DNA from 2 places in the Collinsella sp. SGI.095 genome. Region 1 is predicted to be linked to the other one. Evidence: predicted binding sites of a transcription regulator. Region 1 holds the regulator's gene; the other holds the start of a gene.

Region 1 (7,465 bases):
ACGAATCGATGCCTCAAGTTGATCGACTACATAATCGAAGGCCGTCGGAGCGTCGTAGCTCAAGCGCTGAATATTAAAGAGCGCCTGAACCGCAGCGATGGGCAGCACCTGCTTAAAGATACAAATGGCAATGAGACGCGCAATCTGCTCACGGCCATACTGCTTTTTAACCGGAGCAGGAACGAGGCCGACCTTTACGTAGTTATTGATCATCGAAGGCGTGATAACGGGCTGCTCTACGCAAATCGAAAGCGGCTCCATCCACAGTGCAACATATTCAATAACCTGATCACGATAGAGTGTTACGTTGGGTAGCTGGTCATAGCGTGGCAGGCAGAGCGTATTGAGCTTGCGAACCATATCGGACTGAATAAATGCATCCGGCAGAACCGTCGGCTGAATATCCTCCGGCTTAATGCTGACCGATGTATCGGACATCGGGATAACATGTTTGACGTGGTTCATAAGAGACCTCCGTTCGTTTTCTATATTGTATTCTAGAATATCTAGTTTTGCATACCACATAGTCGCTAAGTAAAAGTGGTTGGACAGCACATTGACGCACCGTCCAACCACTTTGTATAAAGATAACAACCTTACATAAGATATATTATCGTACTTATCCTCGTAAGAAGGCGTATGCGCTGGTTGCCGCTATGGCTCCGTCCGAAACGGCGGTCACAACCTGGCGTAAACGCTTGGAACGGATATCGCCGGCAGCAAACAAGCCCGGCGTGCGCGTGGCCATCGAGTCGTCGGTAACGATACCGCCGTCAGGCGCCAGATCCACCAGATGCTGTACAAGCTCAGTATGGGGCTGTGTTCCGGCAAAGACAAAGATGCCAAACGAACCTGGATCGAAGGACTCGAAATAGGTATCACCAGTGGCGTTGTCCTTAAACGTGATAGTTGTAGGCATGGCCTCGCCCGATAGCTCCACAATACTAGTTTGGTACCTAACAGAAATATTATCTTTAGCGAGCACCTTTTGAACCACGCCATCGGGAGCACGGAACTGATCGCGGCGCAAGACGATGGTCACGCTGCTGGCAATTTCTGATAAGAACAGGGCTTCCTCGCAGGCAGCATTACCGCCGCCAATGACAAAGACCTGTTTGCCACGAAAGAACATGCCGTCGCACGTCGCACAATACGAAACGCCGCGACCGCGATACGTATCCTCGCCGATAAAGCCAGCAGAGCGCGGCGTGGCGCCCATGCAAGCGATAACACTCGAGGCCAGCGTATCGCCCGTATCGTGATGCACCGTAAACAGCGCCGCATCCGCATCGTAATCGATACCCGTAACCATGCTCCATACGACCTGCGCACCCAGGCCCTCTGCATGTTGCTGAAAACGCTCGCCGAGTTCGGCGCCGCTCAAGAGCGGAATGCCCGGATAGTTTTCGACCTCATTGGTTGTGGCGATCTGTCCTCCCGACATGCCCTGTTCAATCACGGTCGTCGTTAGATTGGATCGCGCAGCATAAATGGCTGCAGCATAGCCCGCTGGGCCGCCGCCGATAATCGCAACATCGATCGGCTGATGGGTAGTCATGGAGTGTCCTCTCATCGAAACATTGGCGTTCTTTGCGCTCATACCCAAATTTAGGAGAACATGACAGTCATGCACTACAATGATTCTTTGCGAAACAACGATGAAGGGGAGTTATCGATGGATCAAACGCAGATGGGCAATGACGCTCCCCTGCCCACGCAAAGCGCCCCCCAATCGGAGCAATTGATGCCGTCACCTGGACAAAAGCCCTTAGTGACCATTGTCCACGCATCGGTTGGTTCGGGACACAAAGCGGCAGCTAATGCTATCGCACAAGCATTCGAGCTTATACGCGGCACCAAGGGCATACCGCAGGATGTCGAAATTGAGGTCTTGGATATCCTCGATTTTGGACGCATAAAATTCGACGGCAACAAAACGGCCGCATCGTTTACCGGCGCTACACGCCCAATTTATGACTTGACCTGGCGATATACCCTTACCGGACACCTGCTTTGGGGCGGCGGCACGGCATGGTCGCGCATTATGTTCCCCGCATTTAACGAATACGTTCGCACTCGCAGGCCTATTGCCGTGGTCGCCACACATATCACGGCAGCCAACGTTGCGGTTGGTGCGCGCGTCATTACGGGCATCGACTATCCCGTCATTTGCGTGCCGACCGATTACGAGGTCGAGGGCTGGTGGCCCCATAAGGACACTGACTTATTCTGCGTGGCAAACGAGTTTATGGCCGAGACGCTCCGCCCACGCAAGGTTCCTGAGGCAAAGATACGCATTACGGGCATCCCTATTCGCGCCGGATTTGACACGGATTACAATCGTGAGGAAGAACTCGAGAAGTTCAATCTCCCTACCGACAAGACCATTGTGCTGGTAATGGCCGGCGCCAGTTTGCCTCAACCGTACGTTCGCTTTCGCGCGGCGATGGACCAAACCCTCCCCTTCCTCCGTAGCTTCGAGGACATGCACTTTGTCTTTTTGCCGGGCAAGGACACGGAATACGCTACGCGCCTGAAAACGCTCTTCGAAGCCATGAAACTCGAAAACGTCACGGTTCTTGACTATGTCGATGACATGGCAGCGCTCATGCACGGCTGCGATCTGGCAATTCTCAAATCGGGCGGACTCACTGTTACCGAATGCCTGTGTGCACACCTGCCGATGATTCTGTTGGGCAAGTCCTATGGCCAGGAAAAGGCCAACACCACCATGCTCACCGACTTGGGCGCCAGCATGCATGTCACCACCGCACGCGAGCTCATCGTGACGCTGCGCCATCTCCACGATCATCCCGAGTCGCTCAAGGCACTGCTCATCAATGGCGAAGTGCTACGCCGTCCACACGCGGCCGAGGACATCGCCATCGCAACCATGGAGCTTGCAGGCAAGCCCCAAAAGCGCAAACGAGCCTTCTGCCGCTTCTACTGGGGCGGAAAACCCGCGCATATCCGCTAGGGTCTTAATGTCCGCTTACCCGCGGGAGGCCCCTATATATCATCCCATGCTCAAACATTCTCGCTTCGCTGCGAAACTGCGCGTGGGACGATATATAGGCGGGTCGGGCCGGTCAGCGGACAGTACGTAAACGACTAAGCGACGCCGCTAGAACCGAAACCGCCGGCTCCTCGGTCGGTTTCGTCTAGTTCATCTACCTCCACGAGATTGACCGTGGGAACCTCTTGGATGACGAGTTGAGCGATTCGGTCGCCCTTGTTAATCTGGATTTCATTGGATGGATCCAGGTTGATAAGGATGACTTTAAGCTCTCCTCGGTAGTGGGCGTCTATAAGACCGGGCGTGTTGACTATAGACAGACCCTGCTTAATAGCCAGGCCACTGCGAGGCTGAACGAAGCCAGCGTATCCATCGGGCAGCGCGATCGCAAGGCCGGTAGAGACCAAGCGTCGCTCGAAGGGCTTAAGGGTACAGTCCTCATTGGCACGGAGGTCCAAACCGGCATCTGTAGGATGGGCGTATTTGGGAAGCTCGATCGTAGGGTCGAGACGCTTAATGTTGACCGTAATGTTGGACATAAAATCACCTTAACTTGTCGAGCTCTTGCAAAAACTCATCGATGTCTTTGAAATCGCGATAGACCGAGGCAAAGCGAATGTAGGCCACCTTGTCGATCTTGGCCAAGCGCTTAAGCACCATGTCGCCCAGGTCGTGGGACGTAACAGCCGTCAGCGTACGGGAACGTAGCTCCACCTCGATGTCATCGATGAGCTCATTGAGCTTTTTCGTGTCGATGTCGCGCTTAATCGTAGCGCGCATTAAGCCGACCAGCAGCTTATTGCGATCGAACCGCTGCCTTGACCCGTCAGATTTGATGACCTCGATGGGGTCTTCGCATCGCTCGAATGTTGTGAAGCGATAGTTGCACGAACAACATTCACGGCGGCGTTTAATGGTGTTATTAGATTCCTGCATACGGGAATCGACAACACGGGTATGTGCATTGCCGCATCTGGGACAGCGCATGGTACCTCCTCCAAAACGATAACAAGGGTACCATGTACCGGTGTTTAAATCTTACGAACGCGCAGGAACTTTAAGAACGTCACCCGCATCGAGTGACCCATGCTCCAGATGATTGACACTGCGAATTATGTCAGAAGTCTCCTGCGTAGAAAGACCGTCAACGGAATGCTCCTGAGCAAGCGACCACAAGGAATCGCCAGACTGAACACGGACGGTCTCATAGGTAACGTTAGATGCCGACTCGGCATATGCGGCGTGACGAGCGCTGAAGATCGAGGTAGCAAGTACAAAGAAGAGCGTGAGCGCAACGGCCAGGGCGACAATCGTCGAGGCCTTCAGAGCAACGGGGGCCGAAGTCGTGGCGACGCACTGGCTGCGGACGGGCTTGCCAGGCAGTGTTTGAAAACCAGATCGGCCGCCTTTGACAACCGTGAAAGCCGGCGCCGCAGGCGTCTCGAGCTTAAGGGCGAGGTTTCCCTGGACCATATCCGTTGCATTCATCATGTTCTCCTCTCGCGTTTTTTTGACGAGAACTGTTTTATCAAGGCGCGAGGACAAAAAAGTCTAGCGCGGGAACGAGTGTTCGGTTATTATTATCTTCGAACAGTTGTTCCTGTCAAGCAAACATAGAACATTTGTTTGGGTTAGGTAGAGAGGAATCCCTGATGGCTCGCAAAATTACCAAGCGACAGCAGCAGATTTACGACTTCATCAAGGAGTATCAGCAGGAAAAGGGCTATCCGCCCAGCGTGCGTGAGATGGCTTCGGCTGTGGGTCTTTCCTCCCCTAGCACCGTACATGCACATCTCTCCGCTCTGGAAGCACGCGGCCTGCTCAAACGTGACGCCACCAAGCCTCGTGCCCTAGAGCTCTTTGACGAGGACGGAGCCTCCGTCTCCATCTCAAAGTCCGATGAGCCCACGGCACCCCGCGGAACCGTATCGCTACCCCTCGTGGGCCGTGTCGCCGCGGGGATCCCCATCCTTGCCGAGCAGAATATCGAGGACACCTTTACCATCCCGACCGAGATCGCAACGGACCAGGGGTCTTTTATCCTCGAGGTCCACGGTAATTCGATGATTAACGTCGGTATCCTTAACGGCGACTATATCATCGTTCGCGAACAGAAGAGTGCCATGAATGGCGAGATCGTTGTGGCCATGATCGATGGCTCCGCAACGGTCAAAACGTTCTACAAAGAGCAGGGACGAGTTCGCTTGCAGCCCGAAAACGACACCATGGAGCCCATCTATGCGACAAATCCGACGATCCTGGGCAAGGTTGTTGGATTGATGCGCCGGTTCTCGTAATGCAAAACCGCATCACGGTCTTTGATACCATTCGCGGATTTACCATGCTGTCGATGGCAGGATTTCATGCTTGCTACGATCTTGCCTATCTTTATGGTTGGGATATTCCCTGGTTTACTCAGACCATCTTCCAAGACATCTGGCGTGCCAGCATCAGTTGGGTATTTTTGTTTATTGCCGGCTGGATGTGCACCCTCTCGCGCAACAACATAAAGCGTGCCGCTAAATATGCCGCTGCCGCTTTTGTTGTATGGGTCGCGACGACGCTCGTCTCAGTCGATGACTCGGTGAACTTCGGCATCATGTTCTGCATGGCGGCCTGCACCGCCATTGTCGCGCTCGCGCGTCCAGTGATTGTTAAAGTGCCGTCGGTATGGGGTATAGCAATTTGCCTCACACTTTTTGCCCTTACCTGGAGCATTCCTAAAACGGTTTATCCTATCCCCTATTTAGCTTGGCTGGGTTTCCCAGGTCCAGACTTTGTCTCTGGTGATTACTATCCAGTCATACCATTCTTATTTATGTACCTTGCAGGCTTCTTTGCCGCCCACACGACTCAGGAAGCAAACTATGAGGCGCCGGGATGGGCCTATGCGAATCCCATCCCGGCGCTCGCAAGTCTCGGGCGCCATGCGCTGCCGTTCTACCTGCTTCATCAACCGGTTATCTTGGGTGTACTGGAGCTGATTTACTCTGTTCGATAACGCTCGAGACGCGGTGCGATACGGGCTGGAAGCTTTGCCACAATACGAACGCCGTCCTCGAGGTATTCCTCGTGCAGAAGGGTTCCCTGTTCGTGCACGAGCGTGATTAACGCGCCCTCTCGATACGGGATATCGGCCGAGAGCAACACGTCCGTAGCGGCCGCTTCACGAGCGATGCGGTCCACTAAGTCATCAAGGCCCTCACCCGTCTGAGCCGAGAACAATACCGCCTCGGGATAGCGCCGGCGAAAGCTCAAGCGGTCGACGCTATCGAGCAGATCGATTTTATTGAACACGGTAAGCGTCAGGCGCTCACCGGCACCAATCTCGTCAAGGACGCGATCAACCGCCTCAAGCTGACGCTCGTAATCCTCATCGGAAGCATCCACAACTTTAAGAACCAAATCGGCGCCGAGCACCTCGGAAAGCGTAGATTTAAACGCGTCGACCAGGCCATGGGGCAGCTTTTGAATAAAGCCAACGGTATCAGTGATCGTCATGCCACGGCCACCGGGTAAATGATACGAACGCGTCGTAGGATCGAGCGTGGCAAACAGCTTATCCTGCGAAAGTACCGTGGATCCCGTCAATCGATTAAGCAACGTCGACTTGCCGGCATTGGTGTAGCCAGCCAACGCTACGCGAAACGCCGGCGATTCAATACGGCTTTTCGATTGCACATCACGACGTTGTTCAACCTGTTTCAATTCGCGGCGAAGCGCAGCGATCTTGTCGCGAATCAGGCGACGGTCGACCTCGAGCTGGCTTTCGCCCTGGCCAAAACGCGATCCAATGCCGCCACGCGTCTGTTCCTTAGCAAGGTGGCTCCACATACCTCGCAGACGGGGCAGTAGATACTGCAACTGAGCCAGCTGGACCTGTAAGCGACCCTCACGCGTCTGGGCATGCAGGCCAAAGATATCCAAAATCAACGCCGTACGGTCAATAATCTTGACCGGTTCGCCCACGGCTTTCTCAAGATAGGACTGCTGTGAAGGAGTCAAGTCGTCGTCGAAGATTACAACATCCGCATCCATACGATGCACCAAACCGCATAGCTCCTCGACCTTACCGGAGCCGATAAACGATTTGGGATAAGGTTTAACCAGACGCTGAGACAAGCGTGCCACGCATTGGGCTCCAGCAGTGTGAGCCAAGCGCTCGAGCTCGTCGAGCGAACGGTCGAGCGGCCAGGCGTTATCGCGCCACTCAACACCAACCAAGACGGCACGCTCAGGTTCAGGTGCCGTGGGAACCAAGGGAAAACGTGCCATTAGGCAGCCTCGATACGACGGTAGATATCATCGACGACCTCATCGATGGTAAACTCATCCATATCGAACCACACGATGCGATCGTCACGCTTAAACCAGGAAAGTTGGCGCTTGGCATAGCGACGTGAACGCATCTTGATAAGCTCGCGGGCCTCATCCATGGTGATAGCGCCT
Region 2 (7,465 bases), on a different contig from region 1:
AAGAGCGTCAAGGTGCAGCGAGGCATCGAGAATCTCCCGTATTATCGGCACCGTGTGGCCGAGATTCTCGAATCGCTTCCCCTGAGGCGTGATGAGCGCTATGACGTCGCATTAGCGTTGGGGGAGGCATTGGGTAATGCATATGACCATGCGGGCGGTGTTGGCTGCATCCTGACGATTCAGGCCTATGGGGACCGTGTTGTGCTTGAGGTGCTTGATCGAGGCGCTGGCTATTCTATCGATGGAGCGAGCGAACCGATGGCATCCGAGGAACGCGGACGCGGTATCAAGCTTATGCGCATGCTCGTCGATAATGTGGAGGTTGCCCGTCGCACGGATGGTGCCGGCACACGCGTTCGGATGGTGAAGCTGTTTGGCTCGGCATTGGAATCGTGCGCTTAGCGCCTTGGATCGACATGATTTCCCTGCGTAAACTTGCTTTGGGCAACTTTTTTGAAAAAAGTACTTGCGTCTTTTGGATAACTCGCGTAAATTAATAACCCGCAAGCGGACATGGCTCAGTTGGTAGAGCACAACCTTGCCAAGGTTGGGGTCGCGGGTTCGAGCCCCGTTGTCCGCTCCATTGCATTTCCGGACCGTTCTTAACGGTCCTTTTTCGGCGAAGTGGCCAAGTGGTAAGGCAGAGGCCTGCAAAGCCTTTACCCCCGGTTCGAATCCGGGCTTCGCCTCCAGGCAACATCCGGGCGCTCCGGCGCCCGTTTTGTTTTACATATGCGGACATGGCTCAGTTGGTAGAGCACAACCTTGCCAAGGTTGGGGTCGCGGGTTCGAGCCCCGTTGTCCGCTCCAAGCACAACAGCCCGACTACCAGGGTAGCCGGGCTTTTTCGTACCCATTGCAGAGGCTCGAACCCGAGAGGGAGCGAGCGTTAAGCAAACGCGGAGCGTTTGTAGCGAGCTGGCGAGGTCGCCGGCAGGCGGCCGAAGCCGGTGCGGATCCGCGAAGCGGATACGCGGATGCCCCGTTGTCCGCTCCAGCTATCTTACGCGGTTCTAACGAACCGCGTTTTTTTGTTGACGCTGCGCGAGCCCCGGGCACCCCATCTTGCCCCTCAATCGTCGGTCGCGTACATAAAGTACGCTTCCCTCCTCTTTCGCGGCAACCTGGGGCACCCGGAGCCCGCTCGCTGTCGTGACCGGGGGAGTGGGTTTTCCGTTCTTTTCACTAATCGGTCGATTCGTCCCGGGAGGCCCGAAGCCGAGAGGGAGCGAGCGTCTTGGGGCGTGGCTGTGGCGTTGTTTGCCGCTAATAACAGCTTTGGGCGTATCATCGCGGGCATTACCCAGCAGATGGACTATCTTGAGCGGCTGGGCATCGAGGCCATCTGGTTGAGCCCGTTTTACCCATCGCCTCTTGTCGATGGTGGCTATGATGTGGCGGATAACTGCGATGTCGACCCACGTCTCGGCTCGCTTGACGACTTCGATGACATGGTCGCTGCGGCTCACGCGCGCGGCATCAAGGTCATCGTCGACATCGTGCCCAATCATTCATCCAACCAGCACCCCTGGTTCAAAGCCGCTCTTGCCGCCCGCCCCGGATCGCCCGAGCGCGCCCGTTATATCTTCCGCGATGGTCGCGGCGAACATGGCGAGCTGCCTCCCACCAATTGGAATGCCAACTTTGGAGGCCCCGCCTGGACGCGTGTTGCGGACGGTCAGTGGTATCTGCATATGTTTACGCCCGAGCAGCCGGACTTTGTCTGGTCATGCCCCGAGGTTCATGCGTTCTTTTGCGACGTCCTGACGTTTTGGAGCGATCGAGGCGTCGATGGCTTTCGCATTGATGTGGCGCACGGTCTCGCCAAGGACCTCGACCGCGATGACCTAGACCGGTGGCATCTCGCCGAGGGCGATGACATGGTTGACGACGGCACCCATCCGCTGTGGGACCGCAACGAGGTCCACGAGATCTATCGCGAGTGGCGACGCGCTATGCCCTGCCGCAAATCAAGGCGACGCGCTACCACCAGATTTCGCTCGACTGGCTCTTACGCGACGGGTCGTCTTATGACGAGGACCGTGAACTCGGCGAGCGCCGCGCGCGGGCGGCCCTTTTGCTTGAGCTGGCGCTTCCGGGCTCGGCATACGTGTATCAGGGTGAGGAGCTCGGCCTTTTTGAGGTGGCTGATGTCTTCGTGAGGTTCGCGAGAGCGTCGCAAAACTTTTCAAAAAAAAGTTCTTGCATAGGATGCGGGTATCACGTAAGATTAATCCCTGTAAGCGGACATGGCTCAGTTGGTAGAGCACAACCTTGCCAAGGTTGGGGTCGCGGGTTCGAGCCCCGTTGTCCGCTCCATTTGGGCGTTTAGCTCAGGGGGAGAGCGCTTCCCTGACACGGAAGAGGTCACAAGTTCAAATCTTGTAACGCCCACCAAATGTTCGCAGTCCAGAGGCTTTGCTTCTGGACTGTTTTGTTATAAACACACATAATATGCCGTCAAATTATCGACCTCGGTCGCTTTTTCACGTTGCATTTGCTGCCCAGCATAATTTGTCGTTATTGGCCTCTTGGTCTCGTGGGAGATGATTATTTTGATCATAACCGTGCACGTCGCCCGCGTTTCCATGGTTGACCCCCGCGCAATCTTTTATGGTGATCGGTTTTGGCGAGATTGCCTTCCAGGGAGGATTCGGAACGATTGAAGGCCGTATGTTCTTCGCGCGCTGGGCGGGCCTTGTCACAAAGGGGTGGGCTTTTGTGGTTATCGCCGGCGTGCTGCTCGATCCCTTTACAGCGGCTCTCGGCCGCATGATAGCTCGCGAAGAGAACTAATAGCTCCTCGCCTATCGAATGCCGGCGGACGGGGTGTCGGGGCTGTAGTCTTCCGAGCGTTTGCAGCCCCGTCGCTCCGTCCGCCGGCATTCGACCGCAACATGTTGGTCAAGCATAATCTTTTGGATTCTTTTCGCGTGATCGGCTTGGTTTTGGTAGGATTTGTCGGCGGCTTGACTAGGGGGTTTTATAACTGCCTTGCAGGTAGCCGCGTTGCTAACGTTTTACCGACTTGCCAAGAAACCCTCATAATTAATGCGTCTGTAAAATGACCAATTGCTTTGACCTGCTGAAACACTATATGTTGTGTTTGACCTAAAAAAAGAATACAGGATATAGAGGCGTCTTTGTCGTATGATAGATAGCGGACAGAGAACGAAGACCTTGTTCGTCCCATTTGGACACGCCTTTGAGCCGCTTGATCGGCCGCGAGGATTGTCCGCATGAGGACCTATGGTTTATCGAGAACACAGATTGCGCGACGGCGCCGCAAGACAGGGACAAGCCCTGCCAGGCATCGTTTGGCTCTGAAGCGCAATGGGATTACGACGCGAAAGAGGCAAGAGGATGAAGATCATCAAGCGCAGCGGCACCGAGGTTGCCTTTGACATCGATAAGATCGTCAATGCGATTCGCGCCGCCAACTTGGAGGTCGAGGAGGGCTCTCGTCTTACCGACCGCCAGGTGATCTATGCGGCGCAAAACGTCGCCGAGGCATGTGAGAAGGCCGGCCATACCGTATCGGTCGAGGAGATCCAGGATCTGGTCGAGGACGAGATCATGCGTCTCGACTGCTACGAGGTCGCTCGCCGCTACATCATCTATCGTTATGTTCAGAGCCTGAAGCGCCAAAAGAACACGACCGACGACAAGATCCTGTCGCTGATCGAGTGCAATAACGAAGAGGTTAAGCAGGAGAACTCCAATAAGAATCCGACCGTCAATTCCGTTCAGCGCGACTATATGGCCGGCGAGATTTCCAAGGACCTGACCCAACGCGTGCTGCTGCCCCAGGAGATCGTGGATGCCCATAATGAGGGTCTGATCCATTTCCACGATTCGGATTACTTTGCCCAGCACATGCACAACTGTGATCTGGTGAACCTGGAGGACATGCTCCAGAACGGCACCGTTATCTCGGGCACGCTGATCGAGAAGCCGCACAGCTTCTCGACCGCCTGCAACATCGCGACGCAGATTATCGCCCAGGTTGCTTCCTCCCAGTACGGCGGTCAGTCTATTTCGCTGACCCATCTCGCCCCGTTCGTTGAGGTGAGCCGTCAAAAAATTCGCGGCGAGGTCGCTCGCGAGCTTGAGGAGCTCGGTGTTTCGGCATCTGCCGAGAAGGTTCGCGAGGTCGTTGAGGAACGCCTGCGCGATGAGATTCGTCGCGGCGTCCAGACGATTCAGTATCAGGTCGTGACCCTTATGACCACGAATGGCCAGGCGCCGTTCGTGACGGTCTTTATGTATCTCAATGAGGCCCGTACGCCCCAGGAGAAGCACGACCTTGCCATGATTGTGGAGGAGACGCTTCGTCAACGCTATGAGGGCGTTAAGAACGAAGCCGGCGTGTGGATCACCCCGGCGTTTCCCAAGCTCATCTACGTGCTCGAGGACGATAACATCCGCGAGGATTCGCCGTACTTCTATCTGACCAAGCTCGCCGCCAAGTGCACCGCCAAGCGCATGGTGCCCGACTACATCTCCGAGAAGAAGATGCGCGAGCTCAAGCTGTCTAAGGGCGAGACCGCCGGCAACGGCGATTGCTATACCTGCATGGGTTGCCGCAGTTTCCTGACGCCCGACCGTTCGGGCAACGGCTTTAACAATGTCGCCAACGCTCTGAACTATGACCCGACCAAGCCTAAGTACTATGGTCGCTTTAACCAGGGTGTTGTGACCATCAACCTGCCCGATGTCGCGCTGAGCTCGCATCAGGACATGGACAAGTTCTGGAAGATCTTCGATGAGCGCCTTGAGCTGTGCCACCGTGCCCTGCTGTGCCGTCATGAGCGCCTGATGGGCACGCTTTCGGATGCTGCGCCGATTCTTTGGCAGTACGGTGCCTTGGCGCGCCTTAAGAAGGGCGAGACGATCGACAAGCTGCTCGTGGGCGGCTATTCCACCATTAGCCTGGGTTACGCCGGTCTGTATGAGTGCGTCAAGTACATGACGGGCCACAGCCACACCGAGAAGGAGGGCACGCCGTTTGCCATGGCCGTCATGCAGCACATGAACGACAAGTGCGCCGAGTGGAAGGCCGAAAGCGATATCGACTTCTCGCTGTACGGCACCCCGCTTGAGTCGACGACCTACAAGTTCGCCAAGTGCCTGCAGCGCCGTTTCGGCATTATCCCGGGCGTGACGGACAAGGGCTACATTACTAACAGCTATCACGTCCACGTGTCCGAGGAGATCGATGCCTTCGACAAGCTTAAGTTTGAGGGCATGTTCCAGCAGCTTTCGCCGGGCGGTGCTATCTCCTACGTTGAGGTTCCCAACATGCAGGACAACCTCAAGGCGGTCATTCGCGTAATGCAGTACATCTACGACAACATCATGTACGCCGAGCTCAACACCAAGAGCGATTACTGCCAGGTGTGCGGCTATGACGGCGAGATTCGCATTGTCGAGGACGATGGCAAACTGGTGTGGGAGTGCCCCAATTGCGGCAATCGTGACCAGGAGAAGATGAATGTCGCCCGTCGCACGTGCGGCTACATCGGTACCCAGTTCTGGAACCAGGGTCGAACCGAGGAGATCCGCGACCGCGTGCTGCATCTCTAATAACCACCCCAGGCTGCCCCGTAGCGAGGCCCCGGACCTTTAATCGCTATTTCGGACAGTCCTGGCTCACGACGGAGGCGCCACTGGCGCCTCCTGTTCGTGCGGAGCTCATATCGAGCAAAGGTCCGGGGCCTCGCTACGGGGCAGCCAAGTTGATGTAGCTGAGATGCAGTATGCGGTCTGCTCACTCCTCGAAGTTCTTAGCGGTAATAATTCGAGCTGCAGCTGCGATTTACTTGCGATGGCGGTTGAGCCACAACCCAGTTTTTATTGGGCCTCGAACCCCATACTCGATGTTCGCTTCGTTCACCGAGTGTCGCTCGCGAGGGGTCTGGAGCATATCGTCCCGCCCGCAGTTTCGCAGGCCGAAGGCCGAGAATGTTTGAGGACGGGATGATATGCTCCAGACCCCCAGGAAGGTTACCTATGAACTACGCGAACATTAAGTATTTCGACATTGCTGATGGAGAAGGCGTTCGTACTTCTCTGTTTGTGAGTGGGTGCCGTCGTGGGTGCAAGAATTGTTTTAACTCCGTCGCGTGGGACTTTGCCGCGGGTGAACCGTTCGATCGTGCCGTCGAGGACAAAATCATCGATAGTCTTGATCATCCCTTTATTGATGGCCTGACGATTCTGGGCGGGGAGCCTATGGAACCCGAGAACCAGGCGGGGCTCGTTGATTTTATCGAACGCGTGCGTGCGACCTATCCTGTGGAGTCTGGGAAGACCATTTGGTGCTTTACCGGTGATGTGCTCGAGGAACTAATGCCGGGCGGCCGTCACCATACCGACGTGACGGACCGTATCCTTGCTTGCCTCGACATGCTGGTAGACGGTCCGTTCGTTCAAGATCTGTACGATATCTCGTTGCGCTTTAGGGGCTCGAGCAATCAGCGCGTGATCGACATGAACGCCACGCGCGCTCGTGCTGCGCGCGAGGGCGTTGCGCTTTGCGACGCTGTGGAGCTTTGGCGGGACGATCCGGTCTATTCGACCCATACTATGTAGCTGGAAGAGGTTGCGTGCCAGCGTGGTACCATAGCGCGAACGCGAAATCGAAAAAAGTGAGGCCCAGATGGTCGATCAGGAAAAAGTCGAGACTGCTATTAAGCTGCTGCTTGAAGGTATAGGCGAGGACCCAACTCGTGAGGGCCTGCTGGAGACCCCGGCACGCGTCGCCCGTATGTATGGCGAGATTGCCGGCGGTATGGGCCGGAGTGCCGAGGAGCACCTGTCCAAAACCTTTGCCGTCGCTTCGAACGATTTGGTTATCGAGCGCGATATTACGTTTTACTCGCTGTGCGAGCACCATCTGCTGCCGTTTTATGGCAAGGCTGCGATCGGCTATATCCCTAACGGTCGCGTGGCGGGTCTGTCTAAGCTTGCTCGCACGGTTGAGGTCTATGCCCGTCGTCTGCAGCTGCAGGAGCAGCTGTGCGCGCAGGTTGCCGATGCCCTCATGGAATATCTTGCTCCCCAAGGGGCGATCGTGCTGATGGAAGCCGAGCATATGTGCATGACCATGCGCGGCGTGCAAAAGCCCGGTACCAAGACCGTAACGCTTGCTCGTCGCGGTGTCTTTGAGACCGATCCCGCGCTCGAGGAGCGATTCTTTAGGATGCTGGGCCGCTAACCATGAGAGTCGTCAACGACTTTACATCGAAGACCGATGAGGGGACGCCGCGTCGCGGTTTTATGGCTTCGGGCCTGACTCCCTTTGGCGCCATGCCTCGCATTGATTACATTTGTGCCAACGGGCTGTTCCGGCGGCACCTGGGCAACATTGCACAGTTGGAATCGGGGCGCATCTTTTGCCGCCACGGTATTGACCATCTGCTGGATGTCGCGCGCATTATGTGGATTAAGAATCTTGAGGAAC

The links. The regulator NrdR, encoded in region 1, represses ribonucleotide reductase genes. The targets are predictions, from matches to a motif close to AAACACNATATATNGTGTTT.
Region 2: nrdD (anaerobic ribonucleoside-triphosphate reductase) is a predicted target of NrdR. The motif match lies at 3,089-3,108, and genes of this name have one in related genera.

The regions. Positions count from the first base shown of each region.
Region 1 is NZ_JBNPNG010000001.1:99,918-107,382, forward strand. Features, by position in the region: gene ACQRCA_RS00460 (DUF1836 domain-containing protein) at 1-465, opposite strand, end outside; gene ACQRCA_RS00465 (NAD(P)/FAD-dependent oxidoreductase) at 620-1,558, opposite strand; gene ACQRCA_RS00470 (MGDG synthase family glycosyltransferase) at 1,745-2,977, shown strand; gene dut (dUTP diphosphatase) at 3,112-3,555, opposite strand; gene nrdR (transcriptional regulator NrdR) at 3,560-4,003, opposite strand; gene ACQRCA_RS00485 (LysM peptidoglycan-binding domain-containing protein) at 4,055-4,504, opposite strand; gene lexA (transcriptional repressor LexA) at 4,669-5,313, shown strand; gene ACQRCA_RS00495 (heparan-alpha-glucosaminide N-acetyltransferase) at 5,313-6,017, shown strand; gene hflX (GTPase HflX) at 6,002-7,291, opposite strand; gene miaA (tRNA (adenosine(37)-N6)-dimethylallyltransferase MiaA) at 7,291-7,465, opposite strand, start outside.
Region 2 is NZ_JBNPNG010000005.1:85,898-93,362, reverse strand. Features, by position in the region: gene ACQRCA_RS03510 (anti-sigma factor antagonist) at 1-402, shown strand, start outside; tRNA gene ACQRCA_RS03505 (tRNA-Gly) at 508-583, shown strand; tRNA gene ACQRCA_RS03500 (tRNA-Cys) at 619-692, shown strand; tRNA gene ACQRCA_RS03495 (tRNA-Gly) at 735-810, shown strand; gene ACQRCA_RS03490 (alpha-amylase family glycosyl hydrolase) at 1,251-2,162, shown strand; tRNA gene ACQRCA_RS03485 (tRNA-Gly) at 2,244-2,319, shown strand; tRNA gene ACQRCA_RS03480 (tRNA-Val) at 2,323-2,397, shown strand; gene ACQRCA_RS03475 (hypothetical protein) at 2,614-2,796, shown strand; gene nrdD (anaerobic ribonucleoside-triphosphate reductase) at 3,364-5,586, shown strand; gene nrdG (anaerobic ribonucleoside-triphosphate reductase activating protein) at 6,013-6,594, shown strand; gene folE (GTP cyclohydrolase I FolE) at 6,662-7,219, shown strand; gene ACQRCA_RS03455 (HD domain-containing protein) at 7,222-7,465, shown strand, end outside.